3 regions of the Pseudomonas sp. R2-7-07 genome follow, and region 3 is predicted to be linked to each of the others. Evidence: riboswitches for the same ligand, from Rfam matches in the RefSeq annotation. Region 3 holds a riboswitch; each other region holds the start of a gene.

Region 1 (9,737 bases), 830 kb from region 3:
GAACTGCACGTTCTGGCGGGTACTGATGTGGGCGTAGCCTTTGTCGAAGTCGCGGGCGATCTTGGCCATCATGCGCGTCTGCCGCGAGGTCAGCTGGCCATAGGGCACAGCCACCCGCAGCATCGGCGCAAAGCGCTGAACATAAAGGCCATTTTGCAGGCGCAGAGGGCGGAACTCTTCTTCGCTCAGTTCACCTGCTAAGTAGCGTCGGGTCTGATCACGGAACTGCTTGACGCGGTCCTCGATGATGCGCTGATCGTATTCGTCGTATACGTACATATAGGTCCTGTTCTCGGCAAATCTGCGCGCACGGCCGCGCACTCCCAACGGAGCCGGCGCACGATACCAGTTTGCGTTTATGCGCAAAAGTGATGTTTGAGTATATGCAAATAACCAAAATGACTAATGGGAAGGGTTATTGCGATATCCACATTTGTCATAGGGGCAAGTCTGGTCTTTACTGGTGTCGAGTCTTAGGGCAATCACCTATAAAACCGACAAGAGGCGATGCGATGAGCAATTCGACAAAAATACGTAAACCCGACAGCACCGTGGATGCCTGGGCGATTCTGTTCCTGATCATCCTTGTAGTGGGCACCGCTGTGTTCTGGGTCAGCCACCAGTAAGTCATCCCTTCAGCTTGCAGTCCTTGCCGCCTCGGCCGGCTTCATACCCCGGCCAGGTGCAGCACCAGCTTGACAATGCCAAACAGCGTCAGCGCAAACACTGCCGTGAATACAATACCCATTATCACGAAGTGGCTCGGCTTGCCGTGAGTGAAGTCGCGGGCGCGGTTCTTGCCGCTTTGCACGCCAAAGGCGGCGGCCAAGACGCTGTGGAGCATCTGCCAGAACGTGGGCGGTTTGTGCTGTGGGTCGTCCATGGATTCCTCGCAATGAGGTGCGACTGAGTGAGGTACGACAAAGCATAGCCGAGCCCCCGCGCCATGGCGGCCCATATAGCTAACCACCACCCATACGATTACCGGTGCTTACCCGTTTGGGTTGTAGACCGCAACGCCCGTGCAGGGGCTCGGCAAGCCCCTGCACGGGCGCAAGAGCCTATCAGTTGTCGTAGCCCAGGTTCGGCGCCAGCCAGCGCTCGGTCACGCTCAGGTCCTGGCCCTTGCGCGCGGTGTAGCTCAGCACCTGGTCCTTGTCGACCTTACCCACGGCAAAGTACTGCGCCTGCGGGTGGGCGAAGTACCAGCCGCTGACGGCTGCCGCTGGGAACATCGCATAGTGCTCCGTAAGGAACACACCGCTGCGGCCGGCCTGCATTTCCCGGGCCTCGGGGTCGAGCAGTTGGAACAACTGGGCTTTCTCGGTGTGGTCCGGGCACGCCGGGTAACCTGGGGCAGGGCGGATGCCGCTGTATTGCTCCTTGATCAGCGCATCGTTGTCCAGCTGTTCGTCCTTGGCGTAGCCCCAGTGTTCTTTACGCACTTGCTGGTGCAACCACTCGGCGCAGGCTTCGGCCAGGCGGTCGGCGAGGGCCTTGACCATGATCGAGTTGTAGTCGTCGCCGGCGTCCTGATAGGCCTTGGCGACCTCTTCGGCGCCGATGCCGGCGGTGGTGATGAAGCCACCGATGTAGTCGGTCACGCCGCTGTCCTTGGGCGCGACAAAGTCGGCCAGGGAGAAATTCGGCTTGCCGTCGGTCTTGATGATCTGCTGGCGCAGGTGGTGCAGCCGGGCGATCGGCTGGCCGTCTTCGCCATAGACTTCCAGGTCATCGTCCTGCACCTGGTTGGTCGGCCAGAAGCCGAACACCGCACGGGCGCTGATGAGTTTTTCGTCGATCAACTTCCTGAGCATTTCCCGGGCGTCGGCATACAGCGCGGTGGCCGCTTCACCCACCACTTCATCGGTGAGGATGCGTGGGAATTTGCCGGCCAGGTCCCAGGAAATGAAGAACGGCGTCCAGTCGATGTACTCGGCCAGCACGTTGAGGTCGATATTCTCCAGCACCCTGGTGCCGGTAAAGGTCGGCTTGACCGGGGCGTACGTGCTCCAGTCGAACTGCGGCTTCTTGGCAATCGCCGCCGGGTAGCTCAGGCGTTCGGTGCGGGCGCTGCGGTTGGCGGTGCGCTCGCGTACGTCGATGTATTCCAGGCGGGTTTTCTCGACGAAACCGGCTTTCAATTCCTTGGACAGCAACTGCGTGGCCACGCCCACGGCACGCGAGGCGTCGGTCACGTAGATCACCGCGTCATTGCTGTACTTGGGCTCGATCTTCACCGCCGTGTGCGCCTTGGAGGTGGTTGCGCCACCGATCATCAGCGGCAGGTGGAAATCCTGGCGCTGCATCTCGCGGGCCACGTGCACCATCTCGTCCAGGGACGGGGTGATCAAGCCGGACAGGCCGATGATGTCGCACTTCTGTTCCTTGGCCACCTGCAGGATCTTTTCCGCCGGGACCATCACGCCCAGGTCGACGATGTCATAGCCGTTGCACCCCAGCACCACGCCGACGATGTTCTTGCCGATGTCGTGCACGTCGCCCTTGACCGTGGCCATCAGGATCTTGCCCTTGGCCTCCGGCTTGTCGCCCTTTTCCAACTCGATAAAGGGAATCAGATGGGCCACGGCCTGCTTCATCACACGGGCGGACTTGACCACCTGGGGCAGGAACATTTTGCCGGCGCCGAACAGGTCACCGACGATGTTCATCCCGGACATCAGCGGGCCTTCGATCACCTCGATCGGGCGCGCGAACGACATTCGCGATTCTTCAGTGTCCTCGACGATATGGGTAGTAATGCCCTTGACCAGCGCGTGTTCCAGGCGCTTGTTCACCGGCCAGCCACGCCACTCTTCGGTCTCGGCTTCCTTGACGCTGCCGTCGCCCTTGTACTTGTCGGCGATGGCGAGCAGGGCGTCGGTGCCGTCCGGGGTGCGGTTGAGCACCACGTCTTCCACCGCATCGCGCAGCTCGGCTGGGATCTGGTCGTAGATCTCCAGCTGGCCGGCGTTGACGATACCCATGGTCAGCCCGTTGCGGATCGCATACAGCAGGAACACCGAGTGGATCGCCTCGCGCACCGGGTTGTTGCCACGAAACGAAAACGACACGTTGGAAACGCCACCGGAGGTCAGCGCGTAGGGCAACTCGTCGCGGATGTAGGCGCAGGCATTGATGAAGTCGACGGCGTAGTTGTTGTGCTCTTCGATGCCGGTGGCGACCGCGAAGATGTTCGGGTCGAAGATGATGTCTTCCGGCGGGAAGCCCACTTCATTGACCAGGATGTCATAGGAGCGTTTGCAGATTTCCTTCTTGCGCGCTTCGGTGTCGGCCTGGCCGGCTTCGTCGAACGCCATCACCACCACGGCTGCGCCATAGCGCTTGCACAGCTTGGCGTGGTGAATGAACTGCTCCACGCCTTCCTTCATGCTGATGGAGTTGACGATGCCCTTGCCCTGGATGCACTTGAGGCCGGCTTCGATCACTTCCCACTTGGAGGAGTCGATCATGATCGGCACGCGGGAGATGTCCGGTTCGCCGGCGATCAGATTGAGGAAGGTCACCATGGCCTTCTTCGAATCGAGCATGCCCTCGTCCATGTTGATGTCGATCACCTGGGCGCCGGCTTCCACCTGCTGCAGGGCGACTTCCAGGGCTTCGGTGTAGTTGTCTTCACGGATCAGCCGGGCGAACTTGGCGGAACCGGTGATGTTGGTGCGCTCGCCGACGTTGACGAACAACGAGCTGCGATCGATGGTGAACGGCTCCAGGCCGGACAGGCGGCAGGCCTTGGGAATGTCCGGGATCGAGCGCGGCGCATAACCGGCCACGGCCTTGGCGATGGCTTCGATATGCCCCGGCGTGGTACCGCAGCAGCCACCGACGATATTGAGGAAGCCGCTCTGGGCGAAGTCTTCGATGACCTTGGCCGTTTCCGAGGGCAGTTCGTCGTACTCGCCGAACTCGTTGGGCAGGCCGGCGTTAGGGTGCGCGGAAACGTGGGTATTGGCCTTGTTCGACAACTCTTCCAGGTACGGGCGCAGTTCGCTGGCGCCGAGCGCGCAGTTCAAGCCGACCGAAATCGGCTTGGCGTGGGCTACGGAGTTCCAGAACGCTTCGGTGGTCTGGCCGGACAACGTGCGCCCGGAGGCATCGGTGATGGTGCCGGAAATCATGATCGGCAGCTCTACGCCCAGTTCCTCGAACACGCCTTGCACCGCGAAGATCGCGGCTTTGGCGTTAAGGGTGTCGAAGATCGTTTCGATCAGGATCAGGTCGGCGCCGCCTTCGATCAGGCCGTTGGTGGCCTCGGTGTAGTTTTCCACCAATTGATCGAAGGTCACGTTGCGGTAGCCGGGGTTGTTCACGTCCGGCGACAGCGAGCAGGTGCGGCTGGTGGGGCCGAGAACGCCGGCGACGAAGCGCGGCTTGGCCGGGTTCTCGAGGGTCTTGGCGTCGGCCACTTTACGGGCCAGGCGCGCGCCTTCCACGTTTAACTCGTAAGCCAGCTCTTCCATGCCGTAGTCGGCCATGGAAATGCGCGTGGCGTTGAAGGTGTTGGTTTCAAGGATGTCGGCACCGGCATCCAGGTAGGCCTTTTCAATTCCACCAATCACGTCAGGGCGGGTGAGCACCAGCAAGTCATTATTGCCCTTGACGTCGCTTGGCCAGTCGGCGAAGCGTTTGCCACGGTAGTCCTGCTCCTCAAGCTTATAGCTCTGGATCATCGTGCCCATGCCACCGTCAAGGATCAGGATGCGTTCCTTGAGGGCGTGGTGAAGGGCTTGCAGACGAGCGCTACGATCGGACATGGGACTACTCTAAGTCAGGCATTACGAAGGGTATCGATCATACCAAACCTGTGCGAATTTTAAGCGTGTCGGGATTAACATGAATGTCACTCATGTTGGCGAAGGCGCTGGCCGTTGGGATCGCCGCCACTTAATAGAGCGCATACATTGAACCCGGACCGGGTACCTATACGCTTGGTGTAATCGTCAGCGCCGTCCTGGTGCTGGAGAAGGAAAGGAAACCTATCGCTCGCTCAAGCGTTGGCTAGGCGTGGAGGATCGGGTAATTATTTCCCGACAAAAATACTAGGACTTTGTACCTCTGTAATGATTTGGCGTAAACTGCCGGCAAGCCTGTGAGGAGTTTCCATGACTGCCATAACCATTACCGACGCCGCCCACGATTACCTGGCTGACCTGCTGTCCAAGCAGAACACCCCAGGCATCGGCATCCGCGTCTTTATCACCCAGCCCGGCACCCAGTACGCCGAGACGTGCATTGCCTACTGCAAGCCTGGGGAAGAGAAACCTGAAGACACCGCTCTGGGGCTGAAAAGCTTCACCGCGTATATCGACAACTTCAGCGAAGCCTTCCTCGACGACGCCGTAGTCGACTACGCCACCGACCGTATGGGCGGCCAGTTGACCATCAAGGCGCCGAACGCCAAGGTGCCGAACGTCAACGCCGACAGCCCGGTCAACGAGCGCATCAACTATTACCTGCAGACCGAGATCAACCCGGGGCTGGCCAGCCACGGCGGTCAGGTCAGCTTGATCGATGTGGTTGAGGACGGCATCGCCGTATTGAAATTCGGCGGCGGCTGCCAGGGCTGTGGCCAAGCGGATGTGACCCTGCGCGAAGGCATCGAGCGCACCCTGCTGGAGCGTATTCCAGAGCTCAAGGGCGTACGCGACGTGACTGACCACACGCAGAAAGAAAACGCCTACTACTGAGTAAGGTGTTCACTGCGAGCATAAAAACGGCGCCCCGTGAGCGCCGTTTTTTTATTGTTTTTTTTCAAGTAGTTGCGCGACATTGATGACGCAGAACATTAACTGTGGGAGCAAGCCCCCCTCCCACAGTTCTGGCGGTGTTTATCCGGGGCGATAGAGATGGGCATGGCCGGCACGGTAAAGCGATGACTCGCTGAAGCTGTCATTGGTTAGCACGCGGCCCACCAGGATCAGCGCGGTACGCCGGAAACCTTTTGCCTCAACCTTGGCCACAATATCCTCAAGCGTGCCAACTGCCCAATCTTGATCTGGCCACGTCGCCCGATGCACCACGGCAATCGGGCAGTCCGCGCCGTAATGCGGCAACAGTTCCGCGACGATCTTTTCCAGGTGGTTGACCCCCAGGTGAATCGCCATGGTCGTGCCGTGTCGCGCCATGCTGTCGAAGTCTTCGCCCGCCGGCATGTTGGTTTTATCGGCGTAGCGCGTCAGGATTACGCTTTGGGCGATGTCCGGCAGGGTCAGCTCGGCCTCAAGCAGCGCTGCACACGCCGCTACTGCGGTGACGCCAGGAATGATCTGGAACGGTATGCCCAGCTCGCGCAAGTAACGAATCTGCTCGCCAATCGCGCCGTACAGGCTCGGATCGCCGGAGTGCACGCGTGCCACATCCTGGCCATTGGCATGGGCGACCTTGATCAAATCAATGATCTGCTCCAAGTGCAGTTCAGCGCTGTTGACCACGTGTTCAGCGTTATGACCTTCCAGCACCGCCGTTGGCACCAGCGAGCCCGCGTAAATGATCACCGGGCAACTGCGAATCAGTCGCTGGCCTTTGACGGTAATCAGTTCCGGATCGCCGGGGCCGGCGCCGATGAAGTAGACGGTCATGGGGGATTCCTGTGGAAAAACGGGCGAGCATGAAGACTGCTCATGATCGGAAGGGACGATTATCGAGGTTTTAACCGGCGCAGGCCAATGCAAAGGTGGCCTGGGCGGTTTTTTTGCGAGTGATCAGCAGGCGTGCGGGGGCGTTGGCAAGATGTTCGGCGAGGGCCAGGGCAGCGCTTTCGGCGACCCCATGGCAGCCGGTATGCGTAAAGGCAACGGCCGATTTATGGCTCAGCCGATCTTCATAGACGGCCAGTTGTTCAGCGCTGAAACACTGCAACGGCAAGCCCAGCAATCGAGACAGGGCGAGCAGCCCCGGTTCCTCGCGCTTGAGGTCGATACTTGCCAGTGCGGTAATGCTGTGGCGTTCAATCCCGCCCTCGGCGAGGGCGGTGTCAAAGAGGCTCAGCAGGGTGGGAAGATCACAACCGCGCTGGCAGCCCAGGCCGACCACCAGGGTCATGCCGAGTATTGATCGTCGCGGTTGCGGCGGAACAGCCAGGCGCTGATCAGGCCCAGTGCCAGCCAGAACGCCACGTTGGTCAGCTGCGACGCGATCTTGAACTGGGCCTCCAGGGCTTCTGGCGCGAGCATCGAATGCACCTCCGGTTGCGGCGCACCCACCACATGCGGCACGGCCAGGATCGCCACGCCCAGCACTTTGAGCAGCCAGTTGCGGCCGAATACGATCAGCGCAATACCGGCGGCGGTAGAGGCGGCAGTACCGATCCACCAGATCTGGCGTTGGGCCAGGTCAGCGGCAGCGGTGCCCGGCAGCTCTGGCGGCAGGCCCAGGGTCGGCGCCAGCACGAAGGTCGCGTAACCGGCCAGACCCCACAGCAGGCCTTGGGCCGTGCGGGTCGGTGCGCGTAGCGTGTAGAGGCCGGCCAGCATCAGGGCGAACCCGACGGCAACTACCAGATTGCCACCGGTGGTGGACAGCACGCGCTGCCAGCCGTCTTCCGGTTGCCAGGCTTCGGCATCGTGGGTGTGGGCGGCGGCGCCTGCGGCATGTTCATGCGCTGGTTCGGTGGCTGCCGGGGCGTTTTCAAAGGTTTCCGCCTGCAGAATCAGCGGGGCGACCCAGAAGCTTTGCAGCAGGGTCAGCAGCAGGGCGGCCAGCAGGCCTGTGAAACCTGCGGTTTGGGCAATACGCTTGATCATGTCGGCAGGTCTCAGTGGCACGGGAACGCGGCGCTGTGGCGGGTATCGTGAGCAGCGTTGTGCACGGCTTCGATGTGTGAGAAACCCGCGAAATACACCAGGCACGCGCCGAGGATCGACGCCCCGATAGCGGCGGTCAGGCGTTGGCCCAGGGTGGCGGAGTTGCTGGCGGTGTGCGAGGTGCTGCTGATGATCGACATGGCGCGTCCCTTCTGGGTGTCAGGGTGAAACGAGCGCATGAAAACCCCGCGAGCCGGGCACGCAGGGTTCTGAACAGCGCCCGCCCACCGCGGGTTTGTTATCTGAATTTTTCGGGCCGGTCTCCGGGCTTGCGAGGGGCGCTTGGCCTATCAAGCATCTCCTTCCCATGCACAGCACAGTGGATTTGACGCTTCGCTCGCTTACCGTTGCGGGGGCAGCACCGGACTTGCCATAGCTCTATGGCGCACCGGTTTCCCGTTTCACCCTGTGAAGGGCACCCGAAACAAGTTGCATAGGAAAACACGGGCGAGACCTGGGCGTCAATTGAGGTGGGGGCGGGCGCTGGATGGGGAGGGCGTGAGCAGCTGATGAGTAATATCTTTAATTGGTTTGTGTGGGTGTCGCGCTTTATTTTGAATGTTTCTTGTTGGAAGCTGGGCGCCTTGAATGTTGATGTGTCATTTATGAGGCTTAGTTCACGATGAGTGTATCTCGCGCCAAGTTTAATCCGGGTAATGTTTGCGCACATACGGATCAACCGCACAAGTTGCCCGAGTCCCAGCAAGCATTCTCAAGCGTTAACGCCCCTGCGCATGGAGATCGCTCCCAGCGCACCGATGATCCGTATTCCCGCGCAAGCTTCAATAAACCTGTGTGGTCGTTGAGCGATATGGCGCACCAGATCGATCGTAAGGGGCGTAGATTGAATGACAGTAATGGCGACCACACAGTGCAACTCTCTTATACGTTTAATGAAGTTGCAAAAAATGAAAGTAAGTTTAATGAAACACAAAAAAATCAGGCCCGACGCTCAATGCAGTCCTGGGCGGATGTTGCGAAGGTTACTTTTAAAGAAGATGCCATTGAATCCGAAGGCCGGTTACGGTTTGTCAACGACAAGGCGCCCACAGTCGCCGACGCTTTGTTCTCACATTATCAGGGCCGGGTGCGTGTGAACCCCGGCTATGCGGATAACCGTGCACCGCAGGTCAACGGCTTCGGGCGCCAAACGCTCACGCACGAGATCGGCCACATCCTGGGCGCCGCACATACAGGCGATTATGACGCTACTCGTGGCCCCGCCACCTACCACGCGCAGGCCGCCTATGCACAAGACAGTCGGGCCTACTCAGTCATGAGCTATTTTGACGTGAGCCATACTCATCAGGATTTCAAGGGGCAACACGCCTCCTCGCCATTGATGGCCGACATCGCCTGGGCTCAGAGGGTGTTTGGTGCCAACCATCAGACGCGCAATACAGATACTACCTACGGGTTCAACTCCAATACCCAGCGAGACGATCTGTCCTTGAATTCGTCTCGCGACGGTGCTGTGTTTTGCGTCTGGGACGGCGGCGGCAACGATACGTTGGACTTCTCTGGATATCATCAGGACCAGGTGATCAACCTGCGCGCCCAGTCTTTTTCCGATGTAGGAGGAATGAAGGGCAATGTCTCCATCGCCAAGGGCGTTACCCTGGAAAACGCCATCGGTGGTTCAGGTAAAGACGTGCTGATCGGAAATGACGCTGACAACCGCCTCACCGGCGGCGCCGGCGCGGACCACATGCGAGGAGGCGCGGGCAGCGATACGTTCATCTACCAGTATGCCAGTGATTCGACGTTATACGCCCCGGACCAGTTGATGGACTTTGTCAGTGGGCAGGACAGCATCGATATTTCCCCGCTGTTGCGCAGGCATGGCCTTGGCTCGCTGATTTTTGTCAGCCAGTTCACTGGGCGGGCAGGCGAGGTGGGCGTGGGTTACGATCC
Region 2 (9,737 bases), 290 kb from region 3:
TCGTCGATGGAATTGCGGTCGAAGACCTGGTCGAAAAAGTCGAAGGTCGCGCCCAGGCCGTCATAGGCCTCGTCCACCGCCGCATCACCGCTGGCGGGTTGCCCTTCGCTGCGGATCAGCTTGCCCGGCAGGCTGTCGGTGTTGTCGGCGCTGTAGATCGAGCGCTGTTTCTCGGCACCCGCCACCAGCGCCATGCGGGCGGGGCCTCTGGCGGGTACGGCGACCATGCGCAACGAGCGGAACGTGCTGTCCTTGGCGCGCGTACGCAGCGCCACCTCGCGTTGGGCTTTATCGCCGTGGCGTGCAATCTGGTCGAGCATGTACGGCGGGATCAGGCAGAAAATCGGGTTGCGCGATTGGCGAACACACATAAGCTGGCTCCTTTTTGGCGTGTGGTGAACGTCCGGTTAACGACTTCAGGATAGACCGGAGTCTGCCGCCTGGGCCAAATTGTCATGAAATCATGTTGCAGTCGTGTTTATCCGATCCTCATCAGGAAGCCTTCCATGCCCGCACGTAACGTCAAAATCGACCTGGCCTACCGCCCAAGGCTTGCCGACCTTCGCCCCTTGGTCACGCCCACACCCTCCCTGCTGGAAGCCAGGGCCGCCGCGCCACGCGTCAGCGCAGCCAAGGACTTGCAAGACCGGCGCGGCTACGCCGAGGATTTTCTCGGCAGCTTCGCGGTGCCCTGGCCCACGCTGGACCCGACCCAGGCAAGCGACGCCCAGCCCCGCCTGGACTACATGCACTTTTCCATCAGCATGTCGCGTTCCCGACGGCTGGCGCTGTATGTCGGTGTCAACATCGACGGCGCCAAGCACGTCGATATCGTGCGCAGCAACGACACCTGGGCCTACGACGGCCGCCTGCCCATCGACGCCCAAGTGGGCGAAGACCTCTACGCCGGCAACGGCCTTGACCGTGGCCACCTGGTGCGGCGCCAAGACCCCAACTGGGGCGCCGACGCGAACACCGCCAACGGCGACACCTTCCATTTCACCAACTGCTCGCCGCAGATGAGCGGCTTCAACCAGAAGACCTGGCTGGAACTGGAGGACTACATTCTCGACAACACCCAGCGCTGGAAAGCCCGTGCCAGCGTATTTACCGGCCCGGTATTCGCCGACGACGACCGCCTGTACCGGGGCGTGAAAATCCCCAAGGCGTTCTGGAAAGTCGTGGCCTACCTCGGCGACGACGGCAAGCCTTCCGCCAGCGCCTATATGATCGACCAGAGCCGCGAGCTGGGCCAACTGGACCTGGTGTTCGGCCCGCTCAGAACCTACCAGCGCAGTGTGATCCAGATCGAGCAATTGACCGGCATCCGCTTCGGCAACCTGGCCGACTACGACGGCTTCAGCAACGAAGAGCGCGCCACGGGAACGCGGATCGAAGCGCTGATCCGGGGGCCTGGGGACATTCGCCTGTAACCGGCGTCACTTCCACCTCCCTCTCGTGGGCCGAATCAACTACCATAGCGCCGCCGGTTCCCCCACGGGACTAATAGGGAATTCGAAACGCCGCCCGCGACGTCAATCGAAACTGCCCCCGCAACTGTAGGTGCCGAGCCTGCTCCCCACTGCCACTGGACGTTGTCCGGGAAGGCCGGAGCCGGGCGATGACGCATCAGTCAGGAGACCTGCCGGCCCAGTGACTCACTAACCGGCGGGGTGTCCGGGAAGGCCATCCTTGCCCTGCCCGGCCGGCAGCGTTCGTGGGTGTATTTCCGTACCGTACCTGCCCTGCTTCACCGACGGTTCAAACGGAGATTGCCCCATGCTGCCACGCGTTACGGCCCTGATCATCGGCCTGGGTTGCTGCGCCCTGGCCCACGCCGCGCCTACCCACTACCCGCTGACCCTGGAAAACTGCGGCAGCCCCGTCACGTTCCAGCAGGCGCCCGCGCGTAGCGTGACCATCGGCCAGGCCGCCACCGAGATGCTGTATGCGTTGGGCGTGGGCGACAAAGTGGTCGGCACTTCGCTGTGGTTCAACGATGTATTGGCGCAGTACAAGGCACAGAACGACCACATCGAGCGCCTGGCCAATAACGAACCGAGCTTCGAAGCAGTGATCGCCAAGCGCCCGCAACTGGTGGCCGCCGAGCTGGAATGGGTGGTCGGGCCCCAAGGCGTGGTGGGCACCCGCGAGCAGTTTCAGGAACTGAACATCCCGACCTACTTGCTGCCCTCCGACTGCGAAGACAAAGACAACCGGGTGGGCGCCGACGGCACGCGGCTGCAGCCGTTTCGCATCGAGACGATCTACAAGAGCCTCAGCCAATTGGCCGAGATCTTCGACGTGCAGGCGCGCGGCCAGCAACTGACCGATGAACTCAAGGCGCGCCTGGCCACGTCCATTGCCACTGTGCAGCGCAAAGGCTTGAAGCAAGCCAGCGCGCTGGTGTGGTTCTCCAGCGCCGAAATGGCCAGCGACCCCTACGTGGCCGGCCATAAAGGTGTACCCGAATTCATGCTGCACACCCTCGGCCTGCGCAACGTGGTGCAGTCCGATGAAGAATGGCCCGCCGTCGGCTGGGAAACCCTCGCCAAGGCCAACCCCACCTTCCTGGTGATCGCACGCATGGACCGGCGCCGCTATCCCGCAGACGACCATGAAAAGAAGCTGGCCTTCCTGCGCAGCGACCCCGTGACCCGCAACATGGACGCGGTGAAACACAACCGCATCATCATCCTCGACGCCCTGGCGCTGCAGGCCAGCCTGCGCACATTCGACGGCCTTGACCAACTGGCTGCGGCCATCGACGGCTACGACCTGGCGCAATGATACGGACCCTGCTCGCCCTCACGCTGCTGCTGATCGCCCTGCTCGCCGGCGTGGCCATCGGCGAAACCGCCATCTCGCCGCAGGTGGTGCTCCAGGTGCTCGCCAACAAACTCTGGGCGGCCGGCTACGCACTCGACCCCATCGATGAAGGCGTGGTGTGGAACTACCGCCTGACCCGTGCCCTGGTGGCCGGCGCCTGCGGTGCGGGCCTGGCAACGTGCGGGGTGATCCTGCAATCGTTGCTGCGCAACCCGCTGGCCGATCCGTATCTGTTGGGCATCAGCGCCGGCGCCTCGACCGGTGCGGTGCTGATCGCGTTGATCGGGGTGGGCGGCGGTTTGATTTCGCTGCCGGCCGGCGCATTCGTCGGCGCCATGGCCGCATTCGCCCTGGTGATTCTGCTGGCGCGGGCCAGCGGCTCGTCCAATGGCACCGGGCAGATCATCCTCGCCGGTATCGCAGGCTCCCAGCTGTTCAATGCGCTCACCGCGTTCCTGATCACCAAATCCGCCAGCTCCGAACAGGCGCGGGGCATTATGTTCTGGCTGCTCGGCAACCTCAGCGGCGTGCGTTGGCCGTCGGTGTGGCTGGCGGTGCCGGTGGCGGTCGTGGGGCTGCTGGTGTGCCTGTGGCACCGTCGCGCCCTGGATGCGTTTACCTTCGGCACAGATTCGGCGGCCGCCCTCGGCATCCCGGTGCGGCGCGTGCAATTCGCGCTGGTGGGCTGCGCGGCGGTGGTGACGGCGGTGATGGTGTCGATTGTCGGCTCCATCGGTTTTGTCGGGCTGGTGATCCCCCATGCCATGCGCTTGATGCTGGGCACCGGGCACTCGCGCCTGCTGCCCGCCAGCGCCCTGGGCGGCGCGTTGTTCCTGATCGCCGCCGATGTGCTGTCGCGCACCCTGATCAAAGGCCAGGTGATTCCGGTGGGGGTGGTCACCGCACTGGTCGGCGCGCCGGTGTTTGCGCTGATCCTGATCGGTCGGAGGAATGCGCGATGAGTGTGTTGAGCTGCAGTGGGCTCGGCTTCAAGGTGCGCGAGGCCGAGTTGCTGTGCGACATCCACCTTGAAGTTGCGGCGGGTGAAACCCTGGGTATCGTCGGGCCGAACGGGTCGGGCAAATCGACCTTGCTCAAGTTGCTCGCGGGGTTGCGTACGCCGGCCAGCGGTGAGGTGCGCCTGGGCGACAAGCGTTTAGGCGACTTGTCGCGCCGCGCCATCGCGCAGCACGTGGCCGTGGTGGAACAACAGGCCGATACCGACGATGCCATCCGCGTGTTCGATGCGGTCGCCCTGGGCCGCACGCCATGGCTGTCGGCACTGAGCCCCTGGTCGAGCGAGGATGCCGCCATCGTGCGCCAGGCCTTGCACGACGTCGACGCCACACACCTGAGCCATCGCGCCTGGCGCAGCCTCTCCGGCGGCGAACGCCAACGCGTGCATATCGCCCGCGCACTGGCGCAGCGCCCGCAGATTCTGCTGCTGGACGAGCCGACCAACCACTTGGACATCCAGCACCAACTGACGATTCTCAAAGGCGTGCAGGCGCTTCCCGTCACCACCTTGATTGCCCTGCACGACCTCAACCAGGCGCTGACCTGTGATCGCCTGGCCGTGCTCGACCATGGGCGGCTGGTGGCGCTGGGTAAACCGCTGGAGGTACTGACTCCCCAACGGCTGCAGGCCACCTTCGGTGTGCAGGCGCATTACCTGACCGACCCGTTCGACGGCGCGCAGATTCTACGCTTGCGCTCAGCCTGAGCCCGCTGGTGTCGAACAGGCCCTGCGCAGGATCAGCAACAGTTGATGAATGGAATACGGCTTGTGCAGCAGGTCGAAACCGTGGGTGCCTTGTTGCGCCAGCACATGGCTGTAGCCACTGGTAAGCACGATGGGCAAGGCGGGCCACAGCCGTTGGATTTCCTTGGCCAGCTCAAGCCCGTTCATGCCGGGCATCATCACATCGGAAAACACCACGTCGAACGCGTCGGCCTCATCGGACAACAATTTGAGGGCCTGCTCGGCATTCATCGCCCACGTCGCCTGAAAGCCCAGTTCCTCCAGGGCCTGGGTGGCAAAGGTGCCCACTTCGACGTTGTCTTCCACCACCAGCACGTGGGTGCCACGGCCTTCGGTCATCGGCGCCGCCTCAAGCTCCACCTCGGGTTCCCGCGGTCGCGCAATGACTTTGGGCAGGTACAACGTGAACGTCGAACCTCGACCGAATTCGGTGCTGACCCGCACTTCGCCGCCCGACTGTTTGGCAAAGCCGAACACCTGGCTAAGGCCAAGCCCGGTGCCCTGCCCGACGTTCTTGGTGGTGAAAAACGGCTCGAATATGCGCTCCAGATGCTCAGGGCGTATGCCGCTGCCGGTGTCGCTCACCGCGATCGCCACAAACGCCCCCGGCACCGCAGGCTGGCCGCGCAGGGCCGGGAGAGTGTCGACGGAGGCTACCGCGACGGTCAGGGTACCCACGCCCTTCATCGCATCACGGGCATTGACCACCACGTTGACCAGCGCCGAATCGAACTGGCTGGAGTCGGCATAGACGAAACAATCGTAGGGCGCAAGCTCAGTGATGACGCGGATATGGGCACCACACAGCGATTCGATCATTTCCACCAGCGAGGTCACGCTGTGGCTGACGTCGAACGCCTGCGGCTTCAAGGCCTGGCGACGGGCGAACGCGAGTAACTGCCCGGTGAGGCGCGCCGCTCGGTTGACCGTGTCGGAAATCGCCGCCAGGTAACGGCTGCGCCGCGCTTCGGGCAGTTCCGGACGCTCCAGCAGGTCGAGCGAAGAGCGAATCACCGTCAGCAGGTTATTGAAGTCGTGGGCCACGCCGCCGGTGAGTTGGCCCAGGGCTTCGAGTTTTTGCGCCTGGCGCAGTTGTTCTTCGGCCTTGCTGCGCTCTTCCATGGCCTCGGTGATGCGCTGTTCGAGGGTTTCATTGAGCGCCTGCATGCCCAGCTCGACCCGTTTCTGGTCGGTGATGTCCTGCACCAAACCGAACATTTTCAGGGTGCGCCCGTGGGCATCGAGTTGCGGCATGCTGCGCACCAGGATCCAGCGCACCTGCTGGTCATCGACGCGGCGGATGCGGCACTGGAAATCCCAACTGCTGCCCTGGGCCACCGCGCGCGTGAACGCCGCCTCGACCGCTTGGCGGTCTGCGGGCAGCACATGTTCCAGGAAGGTCCGCATGCCCCAGTGCGCCACCCGCTCGTGGTAACCGAAAATCTGGTCATGCCGCTCGGCACGCACCGAACTGTCGGTGCCGATATCCAATTCCCACTCGCCGATCTGCCCGGCGTCGATCGCCAGGCGCAGCCGCGCTTCGCTTTCGCGCAATGTCGCCACGCGGCGGTTGCGGGCGCGCTCCAGATGGGAGGTGACACGGGAGACCAACTCGCGCGCCGAAAACGGTTTGATCAGGTAGTCATCGGCGCCGGCGGCCAGGCCCTCGGCGCGGGCTTCTTCACCCGCACGGGCCGACAGCAGAATCACCGGCGTCGCCTGCAAGCGCGGGTCCTCACGCACGGCGCGCAACAGGCCAAAGCCATCGAGGACCGGCATCATCACGTCGGTAAGGATCAGTTGCGGCGGGTTTTCGCGGGCCGCCTGCAACGCGGCCTGCCCATCGGTCACGGTTTCTACGTCCAGGCCGGCGGCGTACAGCAGGCGCGCGACGTAAGCGCGCATATCGGCGTTATCGTCCGCCAGCAACACGTGGCCCTGGAAAGACTCGGCCTCGGGCTCAGGGTGTGTCTGGGCCACGTCAACCAGCGCTGACGCATCCGGCAACCAGCCAAGCGCCTCCTCCACGTAGGCACTCACATTGGTGGTCGAACCGTACTGCAATGCCTCGGTGTGCAGCGGCTTGGGGACATGCCGATTGCCCAGCGGCAGCCGGATGCTGAACGTCGTGCCTACCCCTGGCTCACTGGTCACTTCCAGCGTGCCGCCTTGCAGCCTGACCAGTTCATCCACCAGCGCCAGACCGATACCCGAGCCTTCAAACGAGCGCCCCGCAGGGTTTTCGATCTGGTGGAAGCGCTCGAACAAACGCGGCAGCTCATGGGGCGCGATGCCGGTGCCGGTGTCACTCACGCACACCTGGGCAGCGCTGCCATCGGCGGTGGGCGCAACGCTGACGCGGATGTGCCCGGCCAGGGTGAATTTGAAGGCGTTGGAGATCAGGTTCAGCACCACCTTTTCCCACATGTCGCGGTCGACGTAAGCCGCCTCGGGCAAGGGTGTGGTGTCGATGATCAACGCCAGGCCGGCGCGCTCGCAGGCCGATCGGAAGTTGGAGGCCAGGTCAGCGGTAAGTGCCGGCAAGTCCACTGGCGCATAGGTCGCCTGGGCGCGGCCGGCCTCGATGCGGGAAAACTCCAGCAGCGAGTTGACCAGCTTGAGCAGGCGCTGGCCGTTGCGATAAGCCAGCCTGACCCGCTCACGCTCATCCTCGGGCAGCGTATCGCCCAGGGCCAGCGACTCTTCCAGCGGCCCGAGCATCAAGGTCAGGGGCGTGCGAAATTCATGGCTGATGTTGGTGAAAAAGGTGGTCTTGGCCTGGTCGATAGCCGCCAGGGCGTCGGCACGCTGGCGCTCATACTCGCGCGCACGCACGGTGGCCAGCGCCGCCGAGAGCGCGGCCACCAGCAGTTCGTAGAGTCCTCGGTAAATGTCGTTCATCGGCAAGCGTGGTGACGCGCCGGCCACCAGAATCAACGGGGCCTGCGTGTCGTCCGGCACCACCAGCGGCAACACAAAGGCGGTCTGGGACGGCTCCGGGTAGGGCCCGCAAGCCACGCCGGCAAACAGCGCCTCGATGTCGTCCACCTGCAGCGTGCGCTTTTGCTCGCACGCGGCGCCCAACGGCCAGGGCGTGGTGTCGGCCGCATCGATCCAGGCCGGTGATGCGGCGGTGTTGGCGGCGATACCGCTGTGTTGTGCCAGGCGGTAACCCTTGCCTTGGGCGTCCCACTCATAAAACAGCAGGAACGGAATATCGAAGTTGAACCCCGCCAGCGTCTGCACCGTCAACGCGATCAGTTTGGGCAAGTCATCGGCGACCGCCAGCTGCCCGGTCAGATCGCGCAACGCACGGGTGCGCCGCTCGGCGAGGATGGTCACCGTGGTTTCCGTCACCGGGTGAAACAGCCCGCCGATGCCGCCGGTTTCATCACGAATGGGCGAAATGGAAAAGGTGAAGAAAGTCTCTTCCAGGTAACCATTGCGCGTGAGGAACATGCGCTGATTTTCCAGAAAACTGGTTTGCCCCTCCAGCGCCTCGGTGAAGGGCCCGCCAATGGCCGGCCACGCACTGGCCCAGGTCACGTGGTAACCCTCGCCCAAGGCGCGTGGATGCGACTCGCCGCACAGCACCTTGTAGCCGTCGTTATAGATCTGGGTGTTCTCGGGGCCCCAGATGATATTGATCGGGAAATTGGACGCCAGGCACAGGCTGACGGTGGTGCGCAGGCTCTGTGGCCAGACTTCGATCGGCCCCAACGGGGTTGCCGACCAATCTTTGGACTGGATCAGGGAGGCCAGTTCGCCACCGCCCGACAAGAAGGAATGCATAATCACGGGTTTGGACCACCAACAGATTTAGGCGATTGCAAAGGCATGTATCTGTCACTGTGACCACCGCCGAATAAAAACCTCCCATTGAACTCATTCAGTGCCAGGGTCGACGGCGTTGCATGGCGTCGAGAGTTGCGGGGTGTGCAGACGCGCCGTTATCCAGCCACGGCTGTACACCAACACCCTGTCCGCCATCGCCACCGGAAAATGAATGAAGCCATGGGCCGATTCCGGCAACAGATGCGCCTCCACCTGACTCCAGCGCTCGGCGATCAGCAGCGTGTCGTCCTTGAGCGGGTCCAGTTCGCCCACGAACATCAACGCTGGCGGCAGGCCGGCGAAGTCGCCGTACAAGGGTGACAAGGGCGGCTGTCGACGCTCGTCATCGGTGATCCCCGGCGTGAGCAAGCGCAGCGCCGTGACCATTCCCGGCCCATCGAGCAACAGCGTTTGCGGCCCGGCGTTGCGCACACTCGGCGTGCCGGTCAAGTCATACACCCCGTAGTACAACACCGCGCCATGGACACGTTGGAGCAACAGCGGCCATTGCTTCAACGCCAGCAACGTCGCCGCCGCCAGGTGCCCGCCGGCCGATTCGCCGACAAAAAACACCGGCAGGCCGGCAAACTCCGCGCAGTCCGCCAACAGCCAGCGCGCAGCGGCCAGGCAGTCTTCCAGCAACCCTTCCACCGGCGTGTTGACCGCCAGCCGATAGTCCACCGACACCACCGCCACGTCGCACGCGCGCACCATGCCGAGGTTGAGGTCGTCATTCATTTGCGCATTGCCGATCACCCAGCCGCCGCCGTGGATATCCAGCACCACGCCCTTGGGTGCACCGGCGGGCCGCAGGATACGCACCGGCACGGCGCCGATGAGCCGGATTTCCACCACAGGCGGTTTCTGGAACCTTTGCCGGGTGCGCAACAGCGCCTGGATCACACGCGGCGTGACGCGGTTGCGGATCTTGAAGCGCGGCAACCACGCAAGCGTGCGATTGAAGCGGCGCATCTGGGCCAGTTCGGTCTCGCTGGCGGGCCAGTGTTGGTAAGCCATCAACGGTTATTCCGCAGGATCGAGAAGTTCAACGCCGCCGCTACGCACAGCCAGGCCAGGTACGGAAACAGGATCAGACCGGTAATCAGGTCCAGACGCACTGCCAGCACCACCATCGCCGCCACGGTCAGCCACAGCAGCACAATGATCACCATCCCGGCGAGCAAGCGATGCGCGCCGAAGAACACCGGCGTCCACAGCGTATTCAACGCAATCTGCGCCGCCCACAGCGCCAACACCATCTCGCTGCCCGGGATCAGGCTCAAGCGGTAACCGGCCCAGGCCAGCAGCAGGT
Region 3 (9,737 bases):
GCTCCCCACAGGTTTTCGTACAGCATGTCACCCAATGGCCGCGGCTCGGCCCAGCCTTCAAGCTGCAACATCGGTGCCGGATAGAACTCGGCAACCGGCCCCAGGCACAGCACCGCCAGGGGTTTTGCGCCCGCCGGCAAACCCAGCAGGTCGGCCAGGGCCTGGGGTTCGAACAGCGACACCCAGCCCATGCCCAACCCCTCGACGCGGGCCGCCAGCCACAGGTTCTGGATGGCGCAGGACAACGACGCCATGTCCATTTCCGGCAAGGTGCGACGGCCGAAGATGTGCCGCTCGCGATCGTCCATCAGCGCTGCCACCAGCACTTCGGCGCAGTCGTGGATGCCTTCGACCTTGAGCTTCATGAAGTCATCGGAGCGCTCGCCCAACGCCTCGGCGGTGCGCAGGCGCTCTTCTTCGACCAGTTGCTGAATGCGCCCTCTTAATTGACGGTCGCTGATACGGATAAAGCGCCACGGTTGCATCAGGCCGACGCTGGGTGCCTGGTGAGCAGCCTGGAGCAGGCGCTGCAATAACTCAGGCGCGACGCTGCCACCGCTGAAGTGACGCATGTCGCGACGTTCGGCGATGGCGCGGTAGACGGCTTGGCGGTCGGCCTCGGGGAAGGCGTTGTCGCTCATGGCGTCATCGGGGGCAAGCCCCCTCCCACCTGTGGAATGCACTCCCCTGTGGGAGGGGGCTTGCTCCCGATAGCGGTGTCAGGGCCTGGCACAAAAAGTGCGGCCACCGCCTCCGGGTTCGACGGAAAGTAAAAGTGTACATAGGACGCTGTCATCCGCCCCTGCCGATACACCGCCTCAGCCCCACGCCCACCATTGGGGCTCAGGCCACGGGCGATCGGCTCCAATTCGGTGCTGGTCAGGGAATGATGATAGGTGTGCCCGCGCAAGGTGCCTTCGGGCAGTTCGACGCTTTGCAGCGCCAGCGCCGCCAATTTCTTTTGCATCACTGCGTCGCCCTGCAACAGGCCGAGCAGTTCGGCGCGGTTGCCGTCGACATCGGTGAGCGAGTCCAGCAGATACAGCATGCCGCCGCATTCGGCGAGCAAGGGCTTGCCGGCTGCATGATGAGCGCGGATGGCGGCGAGCATCGGCGTGTTTTGCGACAGGGCCCGGTGATGCAGCTCCGGGTAACCGCCGGGTAGATAGAGGCTGTCGGCTTCAGGCAATGCGCCGTCATGGATCGGCGAAAAGAAACGCAACTCGGCGCCCATCGCGCGCAACAAGTCGAGGCTGGCACCGTAGGTAAACGCGAAGGCTTCGTCACGGGCCACCGCAATGCGTACCCCGGCGAGCAACGGCTCGGCGGTGATCACCTGCGGCGCGGCAAATGTCACCGGTGGCGGCACGGCGACTTCGCAACTGCTGCCCAACGCCTGGGCGGCGGCGTCCAGACGCAGGTCGAGGTCATTGAGTTCGCTGGCTTGCACCAGGCCCAGGTGACGGCTGGGCAATTCGATACCGGTTTCACGCGACAGCGCGCCGTACCAGCGCAACCCTTCGGTGAGGCTGCCTTCCAGCAACTGCGCATGGCGCAGCGTGCCGACGCGGTTGGCGAGCACGCCGGCGAATGGCAGGTCGGGCTGGTAGCGCGCCAGGCCCAACGCGAGGGCGCCAAAGGTCTGCGCCATGGCCGTGCCGTCGATCACTGCCAGCACCGGCACGCCGAAATGCCGCGCCAGGTCGGCGCTGGACGGGGTACCGTCGAACAGGCCCATCACGCCTTCGATCAGGATCAGGTCGGCCTCCCCGGCCGCTTCCCACAACAAACGACGACTTTCCTGCTCGCCCACCATCCACATATCCAATTGATACACCGGCGCGCCGCTCGCGCGCTCGTGAATCATCGGGTCAAGGAAGTCCGGCCCGCATTTGAATACGCGTACCTTGCGCCCCAGGTTGCGGTGCAAACGCGCCAACGCGGCGGTGACGGTGGTTTTGCCCTGGCCGGACGCCGGTGCGGCGATCAAGACGGCCGGGCAATGACGGGGCTGATTCAAAGTTCGACGCCTTTCTGTGCCTTGATACCGGCCTGGAACGCGTGCTTGAGCATGCCCATTTCGGTGACGGTATCGCCCATTTCGATCAGCTCAGGCTTGGCGCCACGGCCGGTGACCACCACGTGCTGCATCGGCGGGCGCGCCTGCAGGTCGCTGAGCACCTGGTCGAGGTCAAGGTAGCCGTGCTTGAGGGCGATGTTCAGTTCGTCGAGCACGACCAGGCCGATGGAAGGGTCATTGAGCATCGCCCGGGACACCGCCCAGGCCGCTTCGGCGGCGGCGATATCGCGCTGACGATCCTGGGTTTCCCAGGTGAAGCCTTCGCCCATCACGTGAAAGCGGACCTGCTCGGGGAAGCGGCGGAAAAACAACTCTTCGCCGGTACTGTTGCGCCCCTTGATGAACTGCACCACGCCGCACTGCATGCCATGCCCCATGGCGCGGGCCAACATGCCGAAGGCCGAACTGCTTTTGCCCTTGCCGTTGCCGGTCAGCACCAGCAGCAAACCGCATTCATTGGGCGAGTTGGCGATGCGTTCATCGATCACGGCTTTTTTGCGCAGCATGCGCGCCAGGTGGCGTTCGTCGCGGTCGGGGGTATCGGTCATGGCAGCTCTCCGTTGGGGCTGGACAAAAACGGCGGGCAGGAAAAAAGACAACAGACAGCCAAGCATCGCCCACCGTGATGCTGTTGGATGTTTCAGGCCGGTCTCCGGGCTCATGAGTGGCGCCCTGCCTTTTGTAAAAGACAGGACATGCCAACGGCGCGCCTTCCCATATCGCCTGCGATACAGTGGCCAATAGCGCCGTCTTGACTCATTTACCGTTGCGGGGGCAGCGCCGGAATTGCGGCGGCACTGTGTACAAGTGCGCTCACTCACCGGCTTCCCTGTTTCACTCTGTCGACGCATGCGCCACAGAGCACCTGGAACAAGCCGCGAAGGTTAGTGGGTTGGGGGTGGAGCGTCAATTAAAGCTGGCCCTGTACTTGAACCATCAAGGTGATGTGCTTCTCTACCCTTACAGGTATTCAGGAGAACACCATGCACAAAACCAGACTCGCCCTACTGATCATGCTCGCCGGCACCCTCGCCGCCTGCGGAGAAAGCTCTACCCTGCAGGTAGCCGACGGCACCGGGCCCTCGCCCAGGTTGCCGGAACCGAACAAGACGCTGATCCCCACCGTGAACATCGCGCCGGCTGTCGGTTGGCCAGGCGGCGCCAAGCCAACGGCCGCTGCTGGCACCCAGGTGGCTGCATTCGCCGAGGGCCTGGAGCATCCGCGCTGGCTCTACGTGCTGCCCAACGGCGACATCCTGGTGGCCGAGACCAATGCACCGCCCAAGCCCGATGACGCCAAAGGCGTGCGCGGCTGGGTCATGGAGAAAGTCATGGGCCGCGCGGGCGCAGGCGTGCCGAGCCCGAACCGCATCACCCTGCTGCGCGACGCCGATCACGACGGCGTCGCCGAAACCCGCACGGTGTTCCTGGAAAACCTCAACTCGCCCTTCGGCATGGCTCTGGTCGGCAATGACCTGTACGTGGCGGACTCGGATAAGTTGCTGCGTTTCCCCTATCAACCTGGGGAGACCGCGATCAAGGCGGCCGGCACCAAAGTCGTCGATTTGCCGGGTGGCAGCCTCAACCATCACTGGACCAAAAACGTGATCGCCAGCCAGGACGGCAGCAAGCTGTATGTCAGCGTCGGCTCCAACAGCAACGTCGGCGAGAATGGCCTGGAAGCCGAAGAAGGCCGGGCGGCGATCTGGGAAGTGGACCGCGCCACGGGCCAGCATCGTATTTTCGCCTCCGGCCTGCGCAACCCCAACGGCATGGCGTGGGAGCCGCAGAGCGGCAAATTGTGGACGGCGGTGAACGAGCGCGATGAAATCGGCAGCGACCTGGTGCCGGATTACATCACCTCGGTCAAGGACGGCGCGTTCTATGGCTGGCCGTTCAGCTATTACGGGCAGCATGTGGATGTGCGCGTCACCCCGCAGAACCCGCAGCTGGTCGCCAAAGCCATTGCGCCAGACTATGCGGTCGGCCCGCATACCGCTTCGCTGGGGCTGACATTCGCCCAGGGCAACACACTCCCGGCGCAGTTCAGCAACGGTGCGTTCATCGGCCAGCATGGTTCCTGGAACCGCAAGCCGCACAGTGGCTATAAGGTGATCTTCGTGCCGTTCGAGGGCGGGCAGCCGAAAGGCAAGCCGGTGGACGTGCTGACCGGGTTCCTCGATAAAGATGAGAACGCCATGGGCCGGCCGGTGGGCGTGGTGATCGATCAGCAAGGGGATTTGCTGGTGGCCGATGATGTGGGGAATAGGGTGTGGCGGGTGTCTACGGTCAAGTAGACCCTCTCAAGCACACCACAAAACAATGTGGGAGGGGGCTTGCCCCCGATAGCGGAGTATCAGTCACAGTATCTGCGCCTGACCCACTGCTATCGGGAGCAAGCCCCCTCCCACATTTGGTTCGGTGTTCGACTCAGGGATTGCGCGCCAAGTTTGCTGGCAACACGCGCTTGGCACTCAGGTAAGCATTCTGCCAATACGCCTTCGACAACGTATCCAGCTTCACCGTACCGCCAGTCTGCGGAGCGTGCACAAAACGGCCCTCACCCACGTAGATGCCGGCGTGGCTCACCCGCGAACCACCACCGGTGGCAAAAAACAGCAGGTCACCGGTTTGCAGGTTCTGCTCGCTGACGTCCTGGGCACGCATCACGATCAACTCGCGGGTAGTGCGCGGCAAGGTGATACCGGCCGCATCGCGGTAGACAAAGCCAATCAGGCCGCTGCAATCAAAGCCCGAGTCCGGCGTGTTGCCGCCCCAGCGATACGGCGTGCCCACCAGGCCCAGCGCGCGGAAGAGCACGTCTTCGGCGGCCGGCGAGAAATTCTGGGTGGAATAGTTGAACACCGGCTTAGGCTTGACGGCTACGGGAGCAGGCGGCGGTGGACGGCTTGCGCAGGCGCTGAGGAGCGCGGCGCAAACGAGAAGAAAGAGGCGGGCCGAGGTCGACATGGGCAGAACAATCCTGGTCTGGATGCGGCTTTCGCTGCCGAACGCTGAAAACCAGAACGCGCAAGCAAAGCTCGCGCGAACGGATTACAGCAATGTCCAGGGATTCTAGCGCTTACACGTCAAACTTCAAGTATCACTTTAACTTTACTTACTGGCGGTAACCGTAGACGGGGCCATGGCGAGTGCACGCTTGGCTTCGATGAAGGTTTTGCTCCAGTAGCTGTCACCCAGGTTATCGACCCGCACCCCACCGCTACGACGGCTGCTGGAGTGGATAAACTGGTTATCGCCCAAGTAGATACCGGCGTGGCTGACACGACCGCGACCGGCTGTACTAAAGAAAAGCAGATCACCGGGCTTGAGGTTGTTGCGTGCGACCAACGGTGCTTTCACGTTGATCATTTCGCGGGTGGAGCGCGGCAGGTTCATGCCGGCTTCCTCACGAAACAGGTAGCCGATAAAACCGCTGCAATCGAAACCGGCTTCAGAGGTGCCGCCAAAACGGTAGCGGGTACCGATCAGGGACATGCCGCGTTCGAGAATGCTGTCGGCCAGAACGGGAAGCTGGTAAGGCTTGCTGCCGGAGAAGTCGGCCAGCTCTTTTTCAGTTGCCAGCTCTTCTTCATAAACAGAAGCAGACTGTGCAGCAACGAATTTAGCCTGATTTTGAACCTGTGGTTTGGGCTGTTCTGCCACCTGCTGAGGGTGGGAAGCGCAACCAAACAACAGGGTAACGAGTGCGAGAGGCACGAGGGGTGCGAAGCGATTTAGCATGGGCACGACCGTGGCTGATGTGTAAAGAAGCCGAGACTATGCCTTCTATCACATCGATTTGCAAATTCAATCGAACTCTTTGTGACTTCCTGTTTGGACCACGCCATCTAAGCCGTTAATCCCACATACAGGCCCTGTGCGTGGCCAAACCGGCCAAAACGCAGGTTTTCTGGCGCCTGGAATTTGCCGAAAGCCTGGAAACACAAGGCTCGGCTACCAGCCTAGGGTTTCCTTGAGGAAGGGAATGGTGAGCTTGCGCTGGGCCTGCAACGAGGCCTGATCGAGCTGTTCGAGCAACTCGAACAGCGCGCTCATGCTGCGCGTGCCACGGGTGAGGATGAAGTGCCCGACCTCGTCGGTCAGGTGCAGCCCGCGCCGCGAGGCGCGCAGTTGCAGGGCACGGAGTTTGTCTTCGTCGGACAAGGGGCGCATCTGGAAGATCAACGCCAGCGTCAGCCGCGACTTGAGGTCGGCCAGCTTCACCGGCAGTTCACGCGGCGACGTGGACGCGGCGATCAACAGGCGGCGGCCACTGTCGCGCAGGCGGTTGAACAGATGAAACAGCGCCTCTTCCCAGTCCGCCTTGCCCGCAATCGCCTGCAAATCGTCCAGACACACCAGTTCGTATTGTTCGAGGTTGTCGAAGATCCCCACACCGTGGTCCATCAGCTCAGCCAACGGCAGGTAAACCGCCGGCTCGCCCATCTGCTCGAAACGCAGGCACGCGGCCTGCAGCAAGTGGGTACGCCCGACGCCATGCTTGCCCCACAGATAGATCAGGCTTTCAGTCCACCCGGCGTCGGCTTCGCAGAGGCGCTCGACATAGCCGAGTGCAGCGGCATTGGCGCCTGGGTAGTAGTTGATAAAGGTAGCGTCGTCACGCAGACGCACACCTAGGGGCAGCTGAATCGGTTTCATGCTGACTGAACGGCTCCCATCGAACCGTGAGTGGCCTCTGTGTAAAGTTTGCAAAGTTTATACGCGTGGCGCCGGGCGCACAATGCAGCAGACCACAAGCAAAATCAAAGGTTTGCGTTAACCTGTTGGTTTTGCGCGAATTGTTTGACGCACCCGCCACATTAAACAACAAACCCGGCCATGAGCCGGGTTCGTGATAGCGCGATTACAGATCGGGATCTTCAACGCCCGTGTACACATCCGAATCCTTGTACACATCGTGAACATGCCGCACCAGCACCATGATCACCGCCGCCACCGGCAGCGCCAGCAGGATGCCGGTAAAGCCGAACAGCTCACCGCCCGCCAGGATCGCAAAGATCACCGCCACGGGATGCAGGCCGATACGGTCCCCCACCAGCAGCGGCGTCAATACCATGCCTTCCAGCGCCTGGCCGACCATGAACACCGCGACGATGCCCAGCATCGGGTACAGGTCGCCGCCAAACTGGAACAGCCCCGCCACCAGCGCCGCGCCGATGCCGATCACGAAGCCCATGTAGGGCACGATTGCGGCCAGCCCGGCGATCAGGCCGATCAACAGGCCCAGCTCAAGGCCGATCGCCATCAAGCCGGCGGCGTAGATGATGCCCAGCGCCAGCATCACCAGCAGTTGCCCGCGCACGAACGCCCCCAGTACCTCATGACACTCGCCCGCCAGGGACACGATGCGCTCCTCGCGGTCGCGCGGCAGCAGGCTGCGGATCTTGGCCATCATGATGTCCCAGTCCCGCAGCAAGTAGAACGCCACCACCGGGATCAGCACCAGGTTGGTCAGCCAGCCGATCAGCGCAAGGCTGGAAGCGGTGGCCTGGCTGAGCACCATACTGACGATATCGGTGGTCTTGTCCATGTGTTCACTGATCGCGGCCTTGACCTTGTCGAACTTCCAGAACCCGTCCGACAGCCCAAGCTTGGCCTGGGCCCATGGCATCGCCGTGTGCTGCAACCAGTCGAGCATCTGCGGCGCCAGTTCGTAAAGTCGATACAGCTGCTTGGCCAGCATCGGCACCAGCACCAGCACCAGAACGGTGATGATCAGGGTAAACAAGGCAAACACCGCGATCACACCCCAGGTTCGCGACAGGCCGGCCTTCTCCAGGCGATCCACCACCGGATCGAACAGATAGGCGAGCAGCAACGCCACCAGAAATGGCGTCAGGATCGAATGCAGCAAGAACACAAAAACGCACAGCAGGACAATCCCGCCAAGCCACACCCAACGACGCGTATCCGCCATGAACCACTTCCTCTGTTATTTGCTTGCCGCTTCTATATAGAAGCCAGGCCACTTACCAACGAAAACGTAACTGCGCCTGGGGCTCAGGCGCGGCAGCCGGTTGTGCGCCATCGGCCGGCGGTTGCGGGGCGGAGGCTTCACCCGCCGGCACTTCCTGCAACTTGGCCAGGCTCAACTGGGTGCGCAACTGATCGGCGCTGCCATTGACGCGATACACAATACGATTGCCGTCCACCCGCTGCGGCTGGCCACCAAAGGGCTCGAGCAAACGACCCAGGACGGCGTAGCGCTCCAGGTTCATGCCCTGCACCTCCAGCAACTGTTCGGCGCTGACCCCCGGCTTGACCGCAAAACGCGGCGCGAGCTTCTGGCTGACCGCAAGCAACACGGCGTCGGCGACCGCGCCAGTGTCAGCGCCCTGGACGCTGCCCTGCTCGGTCTTGTCGCCCAGCCACAGGCGCCATTTGGCCTGCCACTGGTTGCCTTCCTGGCGCGCATGCACCGCCAATAACGCATCGGCGCCATAGCGCTCGGAGGCGGCGCGCAGCGGCGTGGCGTCGGCACTTTCCAGGTTCGGCGCGGTGGCGACCACCTGTTCGTCCAGGTCACCCAGCGGCAGGCGCAACGGCAAGCCTCGGTGCTGGGCCGCCCGGCGCAGCGCTTGAGCCACCGCCTGGCCGTCGCCGACCAGGCTGCTGCCTTCGGTAGAGTCGTTCAGCCACCAGCCGAGGATCGAGGGGCGATTGCTGCCCCAGATCGCCAAGCCGGCGTCACGCAGGGCGCGATCGGTGCTGACCGGGTCGAAATCCACTTGCAGGCTTTCCGGCGGGCCGGCGTCGTAGCCGTATTGGCTGATGATTTGTTGCGGGTCTTTGCGGACCGCCGCCAGGCCCGGACCCTCGGCGGCCTTGGCATCGCCGGTCAGGCGGATGACCAGGGTCTGCACGGCGCGTTGGGTGGCCTGGTCGCGCTCCTGGGGCGATTGGCTGCTGACCGGTTCGAGGACTTGATAGAGGCCATTGAGGGTTTCGGCATGACTCGCCAGGCTGACCAACGACAAACAGCCTACAAAAAAGAATTTACACAGACGCATGGAAGATTCCCGAACGACAAATTTAGCGGCTGGAACAGACCGCGTGATCTCGGTTTGGCAAGGCTGTGACACAGCGACCGGTAAAACATTCACGGGTCTCGGTAAGTTTTCATACTGTCATAACGATAGCGGATTCAAGGCTATACCTTAATACGGTGCATTACCGGGCCGATTCGGTTTTTTTTAGACTCATATGCCCTGCCCGTCGGCCCGAGGATGGCCGCTGCCCCTCAAGCCTGATAAAATCGCGCGCCTTCGCAGACCGTCAACGGCTGGGCCTTCGCCAAAAGTGCCTGCCCGCTCGGTCGTTACCCAGAAATCCCCCTTAAAGGCCTGGATCATGAGCAAGCAACCCTCCCTGAGCTACAAGGACGCCGGTGTAGACATCGACGCCGGTGAAGCATTGGTCGAACGCATCAAGAGCGTCGCCAAGCGCACTGCGCGCCCTGAAGTCATGGGTGGCCTGGGCGGTTTTGGCGCCCTCTGCGAAATCCCGGCCGGCTACAAGCAGCCTGTACTGGTTTCCGGCACCGACGGCGTAGGCACCAAGCTGCGCCTGGCACTGAACCTGAACAAGCACGACAGCATCGGCATCGACCTGGTTGCCATGTGCGTCAACGACC

Evidence for each region. Region 3 has a riboswitch for cobalamin ahead of cobO (cob(I)yrinic acid a,c-diamide adenosyltransferase). Riboswitches for the same ligand answer to the same signal wherever they lie in the genome.
Region 1: linked by a shared signal. The riboswitch ahead of C4J86_RS14645 (CbtB domain-containing protein) and the one ahead of cobO (cob(I)yrinic acid a,c-diamide adenosyltransferase) in region 3 are both predicted to bind cobalamin.
Region 2: linked by a shared signal. The riboswitch ahead of C4J86_RS17240 (ABC transporter substrate-binding protein) and the one ahead of cobO (cob(I)yrinic acid a,c-diamide adenosyltransferase) in region 3 are both predicted to bind cobalamin.

Annotation. Positions count from the first base shown of each region.
Region 1 covers NZ_CP027759.1:3,220,534-3,230,270, reverse strand. The annotation lists gene C4J86_RS14680 (nitrite/sulfite reductase) at 1-279, opposite strand, end outside; gene C4J86_RS14675 (DUF2970 domain-containing protein) at 668-883, opposite strand; gene metH (methionine synthase) at 1,065-4,775, opposite strand; gene nfuA (Fe-S biogenesis protein NfuA) at 5,124-5,708, shown strand; gene cobM (precorrin-4 C(11)-methyltransferase) at 5,850-6,599, opposite strand; gene C4J86_RS14655 (cobalamin biosynthesis protein) at 6,670-7,062, opposite strand; gene C4J86_RS14650 (CbtA family protein) at 7,059-7,763, opposite strand; gene C4J86_RS14645 (CbtB domain-containing protein) at 7,775-7,963, opposite strand; cobalamin riboswitch at 8,060-8,261, opposite strand; gene C4J86_RS14640 (M10 family metallopeptidase C-terminal domain-containing protein) at 8,446-9,737, shown strand, end outside.
Region 2 covers NZ_CP027759.1:3,765,505-3,775,241, forward strand. The annotation lists gene C4J86_RS17230 (M4 family metallopeptidase) at 1-371, opposite strand, end outside; gene C4J86_RS17235 (DNA/RNA non-specific endonuclease) at 507-1,433, shown strand; cobalamin riboswitch at 1,471-1,665, shown strand; gene C4J86_RS17240 (ABC transporter substrate-binding protein) at 1,780-2,790, shown strand; gene C4J86_RS17245 (iron ABC transporter permease) at 2,787-3,791, shown strand; gene C4J86_RS17250 (ABC transporter ATP-binding protein) at 3,788-4,552, shown strand; gene C4J86_RS17255 (ATP-binding protein) at 4,544-8,383, opposite strand; gene C4J86_RS17260 (alpha/beta hydrolase) at 8,477-9,442, opposite strand; gene C4J86_RS17265 (TspO/MBR family protein) at 9,442-9,737, opposite strand, start outside.
Region 3 covers NZ_CP027759.1:4,052,624-4,062,360, forward strand. The annotation lists gene bluB (5,6-dimethylbenzimidazole synthase) at 1-641, opposite strand, end outside; gene C4J86_RS18550 (cobyrinate a,c-diamide synthase) at 638-2,020, opposite strand; gene cobO (cob(I)yrinic acid a,c-diamide adenosyltransferase) at 2,017-2,628, opposite strand; cobalamin riboswitch at 2,706-2,964, opposite strand; gene C4J86_RS18560 (sorbosone dehydrogenase family protein) at 3,064-4,377, shown strand; gene C4J86_RS18565 (C40 family peptidase) at 4,511-5,050, opposite strand; gene C4J86_RS18570 (C40 family peptidase) at 5,195-5,824, opposite strand; gene hda (DnaA regulatory inactivator Hda) at 6,038-6,742, opposite strand; gene C4J86_RS18580 (AI-2E family transporter) at 6,948-8,021, opposite strand; gene C4J86_RS18585 (DUF2066 domain-containing protein) at 8,074-9,114, opposite strand; gene purM (phosphoribosylformylglycinamidine cyclo-ligase) at 9,455-9,737, shown strand, end outside.